Regions from separate parts of the Paenibacillus sp. GYB004 genome, predicted to be linked through region 3. Evidence: riboswitches for the same ligand, from Rfam matches in the RefSeq annotation. Region 3 holds a riboswitch; each other region holds the start of a gene.
What was found. Region 3 has a riboswitch for cyclic di-GMP ahead of PV433_RS00775 (hypothetical protein). Riboswitches for the same ligand answer to the same signal wherever they lie in the genome.
Positions count from the first base shown of each region.

Region 1: linked by a shared signal. The riboswitch ahead of PV433_RS19010 (diguanylate cyclase domain-containing protein) and the one ahead of PV433_RS00775 (hypothetical protein) in region 3 are both predicted to bind cyclic di-GMP.
Region 2: linked by a shared signal. The riboswitch ahead of ggt (gamma-glutamyltransferase) and the one ahead of PV433_RS00775 (hypothetical protein) in region 3 are both predicted to bind cyclic di-GMP.

Region 1 covers NZ_JARBDB010000047.1:98,451-102,643, forward strand. The annotation lists gene PV433_RS19000 (AAA family ATPase) at 1-64, shown strand, start outside; gene PV433_RS19005 (HAD family hydrolase) at 232-897, shown strand; cyclic di-GMP riboswitch class I at 1,081-1,173, shown strand; gene PV433_RS19010 (diguanylate cyclase domain-containing protein) at 1,304-3,337, shown strand; gene hflX (GTPase HflX) at 3,417-4,193, shown strand, end outside.
Region 2 covers NZ_JARBDB010000011.1:385,819-390,011, forward strand. The annotation lists partial or broken gene PV433_RS07600 (HAD hydrolase family protein) at 1-141, shown strand, start outside; gene PV433_RS07605 (HAD family hydrolase) at 380-667, shown strand; cyclic di-GMP riboswitch class I at 1,121-1,212, shown strand; gene ggt (gamma-glutamyltransferase) at 1,468-3,087, shown strand; gene PV433_RS07615 (methyl-accepting chemotaxis protein) at 3,211-4,193, shown strand, end outside.
Region 3 covers NZ_JARBDB010000002.1:163,112-167,304, forward strand. The annotation lists gene PV433_RS00760 (nitroreductase family protein) at 302-949, shown strand; gene PV433_RS00765 (MarR family winged helix-turn-helix transcriptional regulator) at 1,026-1,469, shown strand; gene PV433_RS00770 (pirin family protein) at 1,778-2,554, shown strand; gene PV433_RS00775 (hypothetical protein) at 2,881-3,174, opposite strand; cyclic di-GMP riboswitch class I at 3,375-3,473, opposite strand; gene PV433_RS00780 (sporulation protein YjcZ) at 3,793-3,915, opposite strand; gene PV433_RS00785 (universal stress protein) at 4,100-4,193, opposite strand, start outside.

The DNA.
Region 1 (4,193 bases), on a different contig from region 3:
GGAACTGATGACGATTAAACCCGAGGATATGCGGACTGAGCCGCGTGCGGGACTTGGACTGTAAAAACCCGGCGCGTACGCGACGGCAAGCCGAAGGAAATGTGTAAAAGGAGCCGCAGGCTGCGGCTTTTTTCGGTTTGAAGCTACGCTGTCGGTGAAGTTCCGCTATAATGGAGGGATAGGAGTCCATATCCTTATAGAGCTAAATAGCGGATGGAGGCATACTGAACGATGATTCGAGCCATTGTGTTTGATTTTGACGGAGTTATTCTGGACACGGAAACCAATGAATTCAGGGCATACCAGGACGTGTATCGGCAGCATGGGGCGGAGCTCCCGCTTGAGGTATGGTCCAGCGTCATCGGAACGGACATGACGGACGTATTCGATCCGTACAAATATTTGGAAGACCAGACTGGGAAGCCGGTTGACCGCGACGCGTTCAGCCGGATGCGCAGAGAGCTGTTTCTGCAGCGGATGGAGACGGAGCAGCTTCGGCCTGGCGTCATATCGGTGCTGGATCAGGCTGCACGGCTCGGGCTTTCGGTCGGGCTGGCTTCCAGCTCGAGCCGGAGCTGGGTGACCGGGTACTTAACGAAGTTCGGGTTGCTGGACCGTTTCTCGTGCATTCGAACCAAGGACGACGTGTTGAAAGTGAAGCCGGACCCGGAGCTGTATGTACAGGCCGTCGGATGTCTCGGAGTCCAGCCCGGGGAAGCGATCGCGTTCGAGGATTCGGCTAACGGCGCACTAGCTGCCCACCGGGCGGGACTGCACTGCGTAATCGTGCCGAATCCGGTCACGGAGGCGCTGCTGTTCGGCGAGCACCGGAAACGTCTGACGACGATGGAGGGGCTTGATCTGGCCGAGCTAATCTCCGAGCTGCCGGCGGTCTAGCGAATGCGGCGGTTCGGCCTTTGTTCCGGTAGAACCGGCGGCTCGCATGCCGGGCCGAAACGAGAGATTTGCGACACTTTTTACCCTGAATCGACAGGCATTTGTACCGCTTACTTTCTAGTTTCAAAAAAAGGTAAGGTATGGTATATTAAATTTCGAGTACAACCAACGTCACATTCGTTATCATCTCGATGGCAAACTTGCCGAAAGGCAGGGACGCAAAGCTTCAGGTCTAACGCTCCACGCTCGATGAGCCATGACAGCTGGGCTGCCGACAACGTTCGCTTCAGCGATAAGTATTGCTGTGATCGGCCGTCCCTGTTTAGGGGCGGCTTTATATATGGCGGGCTTCTCCGCAGCAGTTCGTTTGCAGGATTCGAATATGCAGTTGAAAGGGAAGAACCCTATGCAGCGTATGGATTTAATACGGGCGTGCCTCCAATCCGTGTACCGAAGCGAGAAGTGGTTGTTCGTCGCGCTCGCACTGGTCGTCAGCGTCTGCGCGATTCTGTTTAGTGAGCCGGATGCCGCAAGCGTAGCGGCCTCGTGTACATTTGCCGGCTTTCTGCTAGCCTCCGTCATTTTTCGGGGGAAGCCGCCCGTTTTTTATGTGCTGACGGGGCTTGCTTTGTTCGTATACGCTGCAGCCTTGCAGCTTGACGTATGGTATGCCGAATTGTTCATCGCTTACCCGCTGTTGCTTATGTACGCTCTCCTAATGCCCAATCCCCTGTATATGCTAGTGGCCGCGCTTGCGGTTGGCCTCCATCTGTATACCGTCACCGACGACTCGGAACCATTCGCGCGGATCGCCCACCTGGTTTTTTTCTCGTTTATTGCTCTGGCCAACATTCTCCTCGCCTCTTATATTAAACATCTGGAGCAGGAACGAAACGAGTACCGCCACCTGAGCGGAATCGATTCGCTGACCGGCCTTGCTTCGCTGCAACAGACGCTGCAATTTGGTCAAAGACTGCTGGACGACGGCAGGACGGTCCGGGTGCTGCTGATCGATCTGAATTTTTTCAAGCAAATCAACGACACCTACGGCCACATGATCGGGAACCGCGTCATTATGCTTGTCGCCGACTACCTGCGGGAGATGATTCGTGATGTAAACGGTATCGCCGGGAGGCTGGGCGGGGACGAGTTTGTCGTCATCGTCGAGGATGCTCCCCGGTTTGAGAATATGCGGCAAAAGCTGCTGGACGAGCTGAACGGCAAGTCGTTTATCCCCGACGACGGGCTGCCTCCGGTATCGTTGTCCTTTTCGGTCGGCGTAGCGGTATCGTCAACCGAAGAGACGGTACATATCGAGGAACTGCTGCACGGTGCCGATCTGAATATGTATGAATATAAGCTGCAGCATAAGCTGCCGGCTTATCTCGGCAAAACGGCCGACCTGATCGAGCATAATCCGGCGCCGATCTGTACGTTCGACCGTAAAGGCAAGCTGCTGGCGATTAATCCCGCCGTCTCCGGGCTGCTCGGATATTCCGCCCAGGAGTTGACCAGACGCCAGTTCGTCGGGCTCATACATCCTCAGGACCGATTGAAAGCGTTGACATCTTTTCAGGAAGCGATGGAAGGCAACTCCGTGCATCTGGAGCTGAGGCTCATACATAGAGAAGGCTATACGGTCGAAGTGGACGTGACGAACATACCGATTATCGCCGATCTTCAAATCGTCGGCATATACGGAGTGGCCAAAGATGTTACGGACCGCAAAAAATCCGAAGAGCTGCTGCGCAACTCCGACCGTCTCGCGGTGATGGGGCAATTGGCCGCAGGTTTGGCGCACGAGATTCGCAACCCGCTTACTGCGCTGAAAGGGTTTATTCAGCTGCTGCAATCGTCCCCGAAGGAGAACAAGTCGTATTATCCGATCATGTTGACGGAGCTAGACCGGATCAATTTGATCCTTAATGAATTTTTGCTGCTATCCAAGCCGCGTCAGACGCTTTTTGGGGATACTGATATTCGGGTAGTCATTCGTCATGTGGTGACGCTGCTCGATACGCAAGCGATCCTCAACAAGGTGCGGATCGTCATCGTGGAGAAGGAGGATCTCCCGGTCATCCGCTGCGATGAGAACCAGATGAAGCAAGTGTTCGTCAATGTGCTGAAAAATGCGATCGAAGCGATGCCGGACGGCGGCGAAGTGACCGTTACGACGTTATTGTCCGAGCAGGACGTTGTCGTACGCGTGCAGGACGAAGGCGACGGCATATCGGATGAGCTGATCTCGCGGATCGGACAACCCTTTTTCACGACCAAAGATAAAGGAACGGGGCTTGGCCTGATGGTGTGCAATAACATTATGGAGAACCACGGTGGAAGGTTGACGATCCGAAGCGTTCCGGGCAAAGGGACTACGGTGGAAGTCGAGCTCCCGATCCGGGAAGGTGCGGCGCAGGAAGACCGGCTGGTCCGAGTATAGCCTTTCATTTTCCTATATGAAAGGTACTGGAGAAGTATGGTACAATAATACAATTGAGGGTCTGTGAAGGAGTGTTGGCATGAAACCACCGGTTCACGAAGTAGCCGGCGAAGCTTTGGATAAAGCGATCGTAGTCAGTCTGGTGCTGAAGGGGGACCGGTTATCCGACGACAGAGTCCAGCATTCGCTGGAAGAGCTCATCCGTCTGGCCGACAGCGCCGGAGTCGAAGTGCTTCATTCGGTCGTACAATCGAAGGACTCGATCGATTCGAAATGGTTTATCGGCAAAGGGAAAGCGGAGGAAGTGCGCGATCTTGCCGTGCAGCTCGGAGCCAATACGGCGATTTTCGACCAGGAGCTTTCCGGGGCGCAAGTCCGCAATCTCGAGCATGCGCTGGACCTGAAGATTATCGACCGCACTCAACTGATTCTCGATATATTCGCGCAGCGGGCGAAAACCCGCGAAGGCTTCCTCCAAGTGGAGCTGGCGCAGCTCAGCTACTTGCTGCCCCGGCTGTCCGGACACGGAGTGAATTTGTCGCGTCTTGGCGGGGGCATCGGTACGCGAGGTCCCGGGGAAACGAAGCTGGAGATGGACCGGCGGCATATTCGCAACCGGATCAGCGAGCTGCGCCATTCGCTCCAGGAAGTGAAACGGCATCGGGAACTGCACCGCGAGCGGAGGAAAAAAACCGGCGTGTACCAGGTGGCGCTGGTCGGATATACGAATGCGGGAAAATCGACCCTGCTGAACCGGATGACGTCGGCGGACGTATACGCCGAGAATCAGCTGTTCGCCACGCTGGACCCAACGTCCAGAGCGCTCCGGTTGCCCGGCGGGCAGGAAGTCGTGCTG
Region 2 (4,193 bases), on a different contig from region 3:
TGTGTCGGTTTTGCTTCCGACCGTCCTTGCCGGGATATGCTTCCCGTCTTGGATGAACGGTTGAGAAAGCGGCTTCTGATCGGCGCCAACGGGGCGATGACTTACTTCGAGGGCGAGCTTCAAGCCTCGGTTCCGATCCCTGTCGGACTTGCGAAGGAACTGCTGCATATTTTACAAGAGTTCGATGCCGAATATCTTATCGACGACAGATGGAATTACGCCTGCCGCATGGCGGATTCGCATCCGGCATCCGTTCCTTTGCTTTGTAGACCCGGACAAGCTTGCGGCTCGCATCGAATTGGACTAGATCGAATCGTATATGAAAATCGTAGTGCTGCCCGGCTCCGATTTCGGCGAGTTACCCCGGAGATTGGAGCGGATGGACGTAACGATCCACCATCATTCGACAGAAGGAATACTCGATCTGACCTACAAGGGCGTAAACAAAATGTCGGCTCTGGAGCTATCGGGTTATCCCATCGGCCCGTTCGTCTGCTTCGGTAACGACATGAACGATCTGCCACTGTTCGAGAAGGCGCATCATTCGGTGGCGATCGGGGATTACGAGCCTTTGCTGCGAATCGCCAAGGAACGAATTCCGGCAGACCAGCATACGGAACGCAACATCATCTGCAAGCTTCGCGAGTTGGGCGAACGATATGCATGACTTTCGAATCAACCCGGCTGGACTTCAATCTGACTCCTTATGAAAGGGGACAGATTTTTTTGTGCCGAAAGTCGCATTACTGTATTAACGGAGATACGGGAATTTGGGAGTTCTGGATTTTTGCAAACGGGTCTGTCCGGGTTCGCGCGGGGAACGTTTACAAATCTTCCATGTCGTTTTACAATTTTTAACTTGAAAGCGGGAGACGATCATGCTACAAATAAGGAATATAGTGCCAAACGAATTCCAGGGATTAACTGAATTGATTCAAATGTAACAACGAAGCATCCTATATAGTGGAAAAACGACAAAATTCACCATGAGAAACCATAAAAACTTCATCGAAAAATGACGATGAATGGCGTTTTCTGCCATGGGAATGATTAAAAACACTTGAAATAATTATTATATAAGTTATTATAGTACGTAAGACTCAGTATATGGATGTTTCATAACAGAAAAAGGCACACTGTCCGAAAGGACAGGCCGCAAAGCTACAGGGGCTACCCCTTCCCGCATGGAAGGCATGCCAGCCAGTTGCCTGTCACCAACGGCCAATAGAGTCTATGGAGGTGACAATTACTTTGTCGCCTTTTTTGTGTGCGCAGAAAGGGGGAGATGCAATAAACCCGGCATAAGGCTCGACATTTACGGCCATGTTCAACCAAGCTATATACCAACGGAGGGTAGAGTATATGACGAACGGTTTTCGAAAAAAAATAGCCATTATTACGCTTATATTCACATTATGTTTCAGCAGCATCGCTGCGGCGGCGCAATCGACAGGCCGACCGACGACGATGGGGACGAACGGCATGGTCACCACCCAGCATTATCTGGCTTCCGCAGCGGCGCTCAAAGTGCTCCAGGACGGCGGTAATGCGGTTGATGCGGCGATTGCGGCGGCAGCTGTATTGTCGGTCGTGTATCCGCACTACGTCAGCATCGGCGGAGATGCGTTCTGGATGGTTTACAACGCGGAAACCAAAGAGCTGAAAGCATTAAACGCGAGCGGCCGCTCCGGGGAAAATGTCACGATCGATTTCTACAAAAACCTCGGCTACAGCCAAATCCCAAGCCGCGGCTACTTGTCGGCCAACACCGTGCCCGGAGCCGTATCGGGCTGGGAAGAAGCCTACAATTACGCCAAAACATCGATGAAAAACAGTTTACCGTGGCATAAACTGCTGGAGCCGGCCATCCAGTACGCCGGCAAAGGCTTTCCGGTTACTCCGAACCAGGAGCTCTGGACGATTATCGATACCGATACGACTCAGCCGGAGATCAAAAATCTGCAGCGGTTCGAGACGTTCCGCAACACCTTTTTGAAGCCGAACGGCGACGTGTACAAAGCCGGAGATTTGTTCGTTCAGAAAGATTTGGCCCATACGCTTGAGCTGATTGCCAAAAAAGGAGCCGACGGGTTCTATAAAGGCGAAGTGGCCGAGAAAATTGTCGCGGACATTCAGAAGCACGGCGGCGTGATGACGAAAAAAGATTATGCCGACCACAAAGCAAACTGGGTAGACCCGATCTCGGCGAACTACCGCGGCTATACGGCTTACAATTTCCCGCCGAACACGCAGGGCATGGCATCCTTGTCGATCCTGAACATTTTGAACAACTTTGATCTGAAAAACGACGTGGAGGAAGGCAGCGCCGACTACTATCACTTGATCGTCGAAGCGACGAAGCACGCTTTTGCCGATCGGGACAAATGGTTGACGGACCCGGAATTCGCCGATATACCGGTGGATGAGATTTTGTCGAAAGAGCGCGGAATCGAGCTTGCTTCCCGGATCGACATGACGCAAGTATCGAATAACTTGAAGCCGCTCGATCCGAAGGGCGATACGGTCTGGCTGGGGATCGTGGACAAGGACGGAAACGCCGTATCGATGATTCAGAGCCACTACTTTGACTACGGCTCGGGCGTCGTCGCCGACGGTACGGGCGTATTGCTGCAAAACCGCGGCAGCTTCTTCTCCCTGGACCCGGATCATATCAACCGTCTGGAGCCGAACAAGCGGACGTTCCATACGCTTAACCCGGCGATGCTGTTCAAGCACGGCAAGCCTTATCTGGTGTACGGCACGCAAGGTGGAGAGGGACAGCCGCAAACGCAAACCTCGCTCGTAACCCGGATTATCGATTACGGATTTACGGTGCAGCAAGCGATCGAGGCGCCTAGATGGCTGTATGGCCGGACGGTCGGCGCCCAATCGAACGACGTGAAGGTCGAAGGAAGAATTCCGAAAGAAGTGCAAGACGAGCTGATCAAAAGAGGTCATTCGATCGTTGAGCTTGAAGCTTACACAGACATAATGGGACAATCCGGCGCGATTCTGATTCATCCGGATACGAATGTGAAATTTGGCGGAGCAGACCCACGTGGGGAAGGGGCCGCACTCGGTTACTAATTGGTTGCTCCTTATCGCTTAGGTTTCGGCAGACAAGCAGCCGGACCTGAGCATAAGGAGCCTTCTTGTGACTGGACATCGGCTCGATCCCAATTAATCAACTTAGGATAGGGGTTAAATGAAGTGTTATCGAACGAACAACCGGACAACAACCGAAAAGGAATTGTTACGATCGGCAAGCGGATTACCGGCAAGCTTCAAAACAAATTGATCATCTTTTTTCTGTTAGTCGCACTCGTTCCGCTGATCGGCACGGCCATCTTCGTCTACCAAAAGGGATCTTCCGAGCTGATAACCAAACAGCGCGAGAGCTACGAGAAGCTGGTGGACAGCCGGGCGAACGGGATCAATCAATGGCTGGAAGAGCGGATGGGCAATATCAAGCTGCTCGCCACGACTTCGGAAGTGAAATCAACGGACAACGCGGCCAAATCCCGTTTTCTGCAAAGCATTACGAAAAATACGGAGTTTGACGGAAACGGCTTCCTGAATCCGAAAGGCACCGTCGAAGCCGTCGATACGCTGGAGCCGGGAACCGATCTTTCGATGAGACCGTTTTTCCACGCGGGAATGGAAGGGAGGTCGACGTTCTCCGACGTCTTGCTCGCCAAGACGACAGGGAAACGTTCGATCATTGCCGCTACGCCGGTAATCGGGAATAACGGAGAGAAGCTGGGCGTGCTGACGGGCGTTATCAATTTCGGCGATTTTGTTACAGCCTACTTGCAGGATTTGAATCTGGACGGCGGTAAAATATATCCGATCGTAATCGACAACCTGGGAGCGATTCAGGTCCATCCCCAGGAGGACGTAATTAGCCAGCCGTTCGAGGAAGCCAGTCTGCCCGAGAGCCTGAAAGATATTTTCCGAAAGGAGAAAACGTCATCGAACACCTACACCTACCGGGACGGCAGTCAAGAATACCTTGTAGTTGCAGCGCCGATCCCTTCGACCAATTACGGCTTGTACCTTCATGTGCCGGTCAATTCGATTACGGCGGCGGTCAGCTCTATCCAAACGAGTGTAATCGTCATTATTCTGCTGGTCAGTGCGATCGTAATCGGTTTCGCTTATATGATCGCACGCCAGATTACACGGCCGATAAA
Region 3 (4,193 bases):
ACTCCGGTGAGTACGTCGCTGTATAGCCGGCTGGACGCGCTTACCGGCTCGTTTTCGCCGACGAATAACCGCACCCGGGCCGGTGCGGAGCGGACCGCAGACCGACGCTCATGAGGCAACCCCCCAGCATGCAACGCCGCCTCCTCCCCGGCAGCTTGGAGCGGTGCGGAACTCCCGCTAGTCTCGGCTGCTGAACCCCCGTACTCCGACTTTGCTCAAAAATCGTTGACAATTTGGCTTTTGTGATATATCTTTAAATTAAGATTCTTAAATATGATAGTTGCGACGAGGAGCGGTTCATATGAGCGATTTCCCTGCATTGGTCAAATCAAGAAGATCGGCGATTAAATTCATTCCGGGCATCGAGTTGCCTGACAAAGAGCTGGAAGAGCTGTTCGCTCTGGTCAAGTTCGCCCCGTCCGCCTTCAATCTGCAGCATACGAGTTACATCGTCGTTCGGGACCCGGCGAGGAAGGAACGAATATATGAAGCGGCAAATAAGCAATATAAAGTTCATACGGCCTCCGCTGTTCTGGTCGTGCTCGGTAATACGCGCGCCCATCTGAATGTCGGTCCTATCAACGAAGGACTGCTCCACCTCGGCGTCATCGATCAGCGCGAGTACGACAGCACCGTGGAATCGACCGTTTCCTTCTATGAGCAGCGCGGCGCCACCTTCATGAGAGAGGAAGCCGTCCGCAGCGCAAGCTTGTCGGCGATGCTGTTCATGCTGGCCGCGAAGGACAAAGGCTGGGACACGTGCCCGATGATCGGATTCGAGCCGGATGCGGTAAGCGATATTTTAAACATACCGGATACTTGGGTGCCTGCCATGATGATCACGATCGGCAAGGAAGATCCTTCATCCCAAAGGCCGCGGGGCTACCGGAAACCGGTCGGGGAATTCGTCCGCTACGAGATGTTCGGGGCGGCAGACTCGCATTCCTAACACGATCCGCTGGTGGTATAATGAGTCTGCTAGGAACGTAAGCGACGATTATACCGCGAAAGGAGGCCGGAGGGATATGACTCCACCGAGAAACGAATCGCTGCAGCTGTACGTCGTCTTGTCCAGAGCATGCCAATGGGTAAACGCGCACGCCGACCGGGATATCCGGAGGCACGGCTTGAACCGGACCGAATTCGGCGTTCTGGAGCTGTTGTATCATAAGGGGCGCCAGCCGTTGCAGCAGATTGGCGGCAAAGTATTGATGACGAGCGGCAACATTACCTACGTTGTCGACAAGCTGGAGAAGAAGGAACTCGCCGAACGGGTAGCCTGTGCGGAAGACAGGCGGGTCTATTACGCGGAGATTACCGAGAAAGGAAAAGCGTTTATGGAGAACGCATTTCCGGAGCATACGAAAGCAATTGAGGAAGCTGTTTCCGGGTTGACGCCGGAAGAACAAAAGCTGGCATCCGAGCTGCTCAAAAAGCTGGGCCTGACCGCAGAAAATAGCTTCAAGTGAGCGTCCTGCTAGGCAGACCGGCAGACCGGCGGTCAGACAACCGTCCGGGGTAGCAACGGCAGTCGGCTAGCCATTTGGAACGCTTCGGTTTCCTGCATGACCCGATTTCCGAAGTCCGATTCGGCGTTTGACCTCCCAGCCGCAAGCGTCACGTACACAGCCCAGTTTGCTAGATACTTGCGGCATACTATTTTTTTGTACCCTTTTAACTTAAAATTAAGATTTTTAATAATATATAATTTCCTATCCGTCTTTGTCGAAGTGTGTTGTGTATGTGCCATTATTCTAGGTATGGAGGCTGATTCGCTATGAATATTCAACGTTTTTCACCCGCTCAGCAAGGAACCGGAGCATTTGACGGAGGTAAAATTATCGAGCAGAAGCCGATCGGATTTCCCGGTGAAGGCGGTGCCGTGAAACGTGTCGGTCCTCTCTTCTACTGGGCGTGGGCGTTTACGCCCGAGGATGGCTATATTCCCCCGCACCCGCATCAGGCCTTCGAGATTGTCACCTATGTGATCCAAGGCAAGGCTGTGCACGGAGACTCGCTGGGCACCAAGAGCACGATAGGGGCCGGCGGAGCGCAAGTGATGCAGACGGGATCGGGCGTCTCCCACGAGGAACGTTTTGTCGGACCGGATATGGAAGGATTTCAGATCTGGTTCGAGCCCGATCTTCGCCAAACACGTTACGATCAGCCGACCTATCGCCAATTCGAGCACGAGCAGTTCCCGGTTCAAGAACACGAGGGCGTCACCGTCAAAGAAGTCATCGGCGGGCAATCGCCGGTAGCGCTGAAGGTGGAAGCGCATATGCGGGATATTACGATACAGGCAGGCGGCGAATATGTGCTGGAGCTGGCGGCGGGACGTTCGATGGCGGTTCTGGCGATTCGCGGCACCGGATCTCTCGGTTCGGCCGATGACGAAGCGTCGGCGGCGCTGCATTCCAAAGATTTCGCCGTATTGGACGCTGGCGGGACGAGCGGCTCAACCGTTGTGAGAGCAGCGGCAGATGAAGCTCTGCGACTCGTCGCGATCGAGGTGCCTTCGGAAACCGATTATCCGCTGTATAACAAACGCTGATCGCACCGGATACCGGCTCTCTGTCGAAGCCGGCAACGAGCAGCCTCACATGCATAAGCTGCGAAAACCGGACTCCTAATCCAATACCCCGGTATGCTTTGCACTTCATAAATAAATGAGTCGGTATGCACGGATGTGCCGTCAGTCAAGGCAGGAGACGCTTGCGGACCTGCCCTGACTGCGTGTTCCGGCGGCGGAAAGCATAACCCGGGCGCTGGCGGCGGCAGAAAAAAACGGGATAAAGAGCTCTCGCGCCACGCATGGCACGAAAGCTGCTTTATCCCGTGTACGGTCCGGCCGTCACGGCCGACCCGGAAGATCCGCTCCTATACCGTCCGTGGAGCGGCCAAATATTCTTGAAGCAGCCGGTACAATTGAATGACCCGATCCAAATTTTTGCTGAACCGGAACGAAATCTTCCTCTCGCCCTGCCAATAAAAAATAAACAGATTGTTGTGCCGCCCGACGACGAGCTCTACATCCCACTTCGAATCGTTTAGCCGGTACTTGTCCCGGTTAAAAAAAAGCTTCGGCCCTTCCTTCGAACGATACATGCCGACAAAGTCGTTCCCCATCTTCAGGTAATACCCTTGCTCCGCCGATGCGTGCCGTTCCTCCATAATGATTCAGCTCCTTCGCCCAAGTGATGAAGAGCCGATACTGGTCCTGCTCCCGTTCCCCGACCCCTGGCATACAAAAAAATCCCCCAAAAGCGCAGACCTGCTTCGTAGCCCATCGCTGTTCCTTTGGAAGCTCCCGTTATCCATAAGAAATTGCTTGGCACAACTTCCTATATTACAAAAAACTCCGATCCAAATCGTTCGGCAGCTGGCTGGCTTGGCAAGGTCGATTCCGACCTGCTGCTTTAGCCCCTCTAGCTTTGCGTCGCCGGCTTTAGCCGGGTTTGCCGTTTGTCGGGAGGTAATCGAAGTTAGGTATGGTATGTATCGCGTCTTCCTTCTTAGAATAGGGGAGAAGCCCCTTCTTCGCATCCTCCTTTGTACCTATTTCCGGGAAAAACGCCCCGATTATTTACAATTTTCTTCTTTTTTTCGACAACTATTCCCGGTATATTCCATATGGTTACTATTTTTATCCTTTTTCGCGATGAATGGCTCTGCGCAAAATGAGTTTTTCCTGGGAGCCAGATGATTCAGTCCGCTAAAAAACGGACACGTTCCTCTCCAAAAAGAAAGGAATCGGGCGTTAACCCGATTCCCCGGCTTGCCCATCAGCCCTTAGATCCAAGCCCGGCTGACGATAACAAGCAAGATGAACAGTACCAGAATTACGCCTGTCGAAGTAAACAAGCCTCCAACTCCCGGGCCGCAACCGCATCCTGCACCGCCAACGTATCCCATGGTCAGTCCTCCTCGATATTTCATGATTGTGCGGCCGACATCCGTTGCAACCGGCCGGGCGGCCCGATTGACAGTCGAGATGAATGAACCACACGATCTACAATATGAGGAGGGGCGGGTAACGGACTGTACAGATGTCCCGGCGAACGTAATTTTTTATCAATACCGGTTTGCGGCACTCCGCTTACAGATCGTCCGGATTTTTGATGACAAGAACGGGGACTTTCGCATGCTGCACCACATAATGGCTGACACTGCCGAGGAACAGCTCCTTCAGC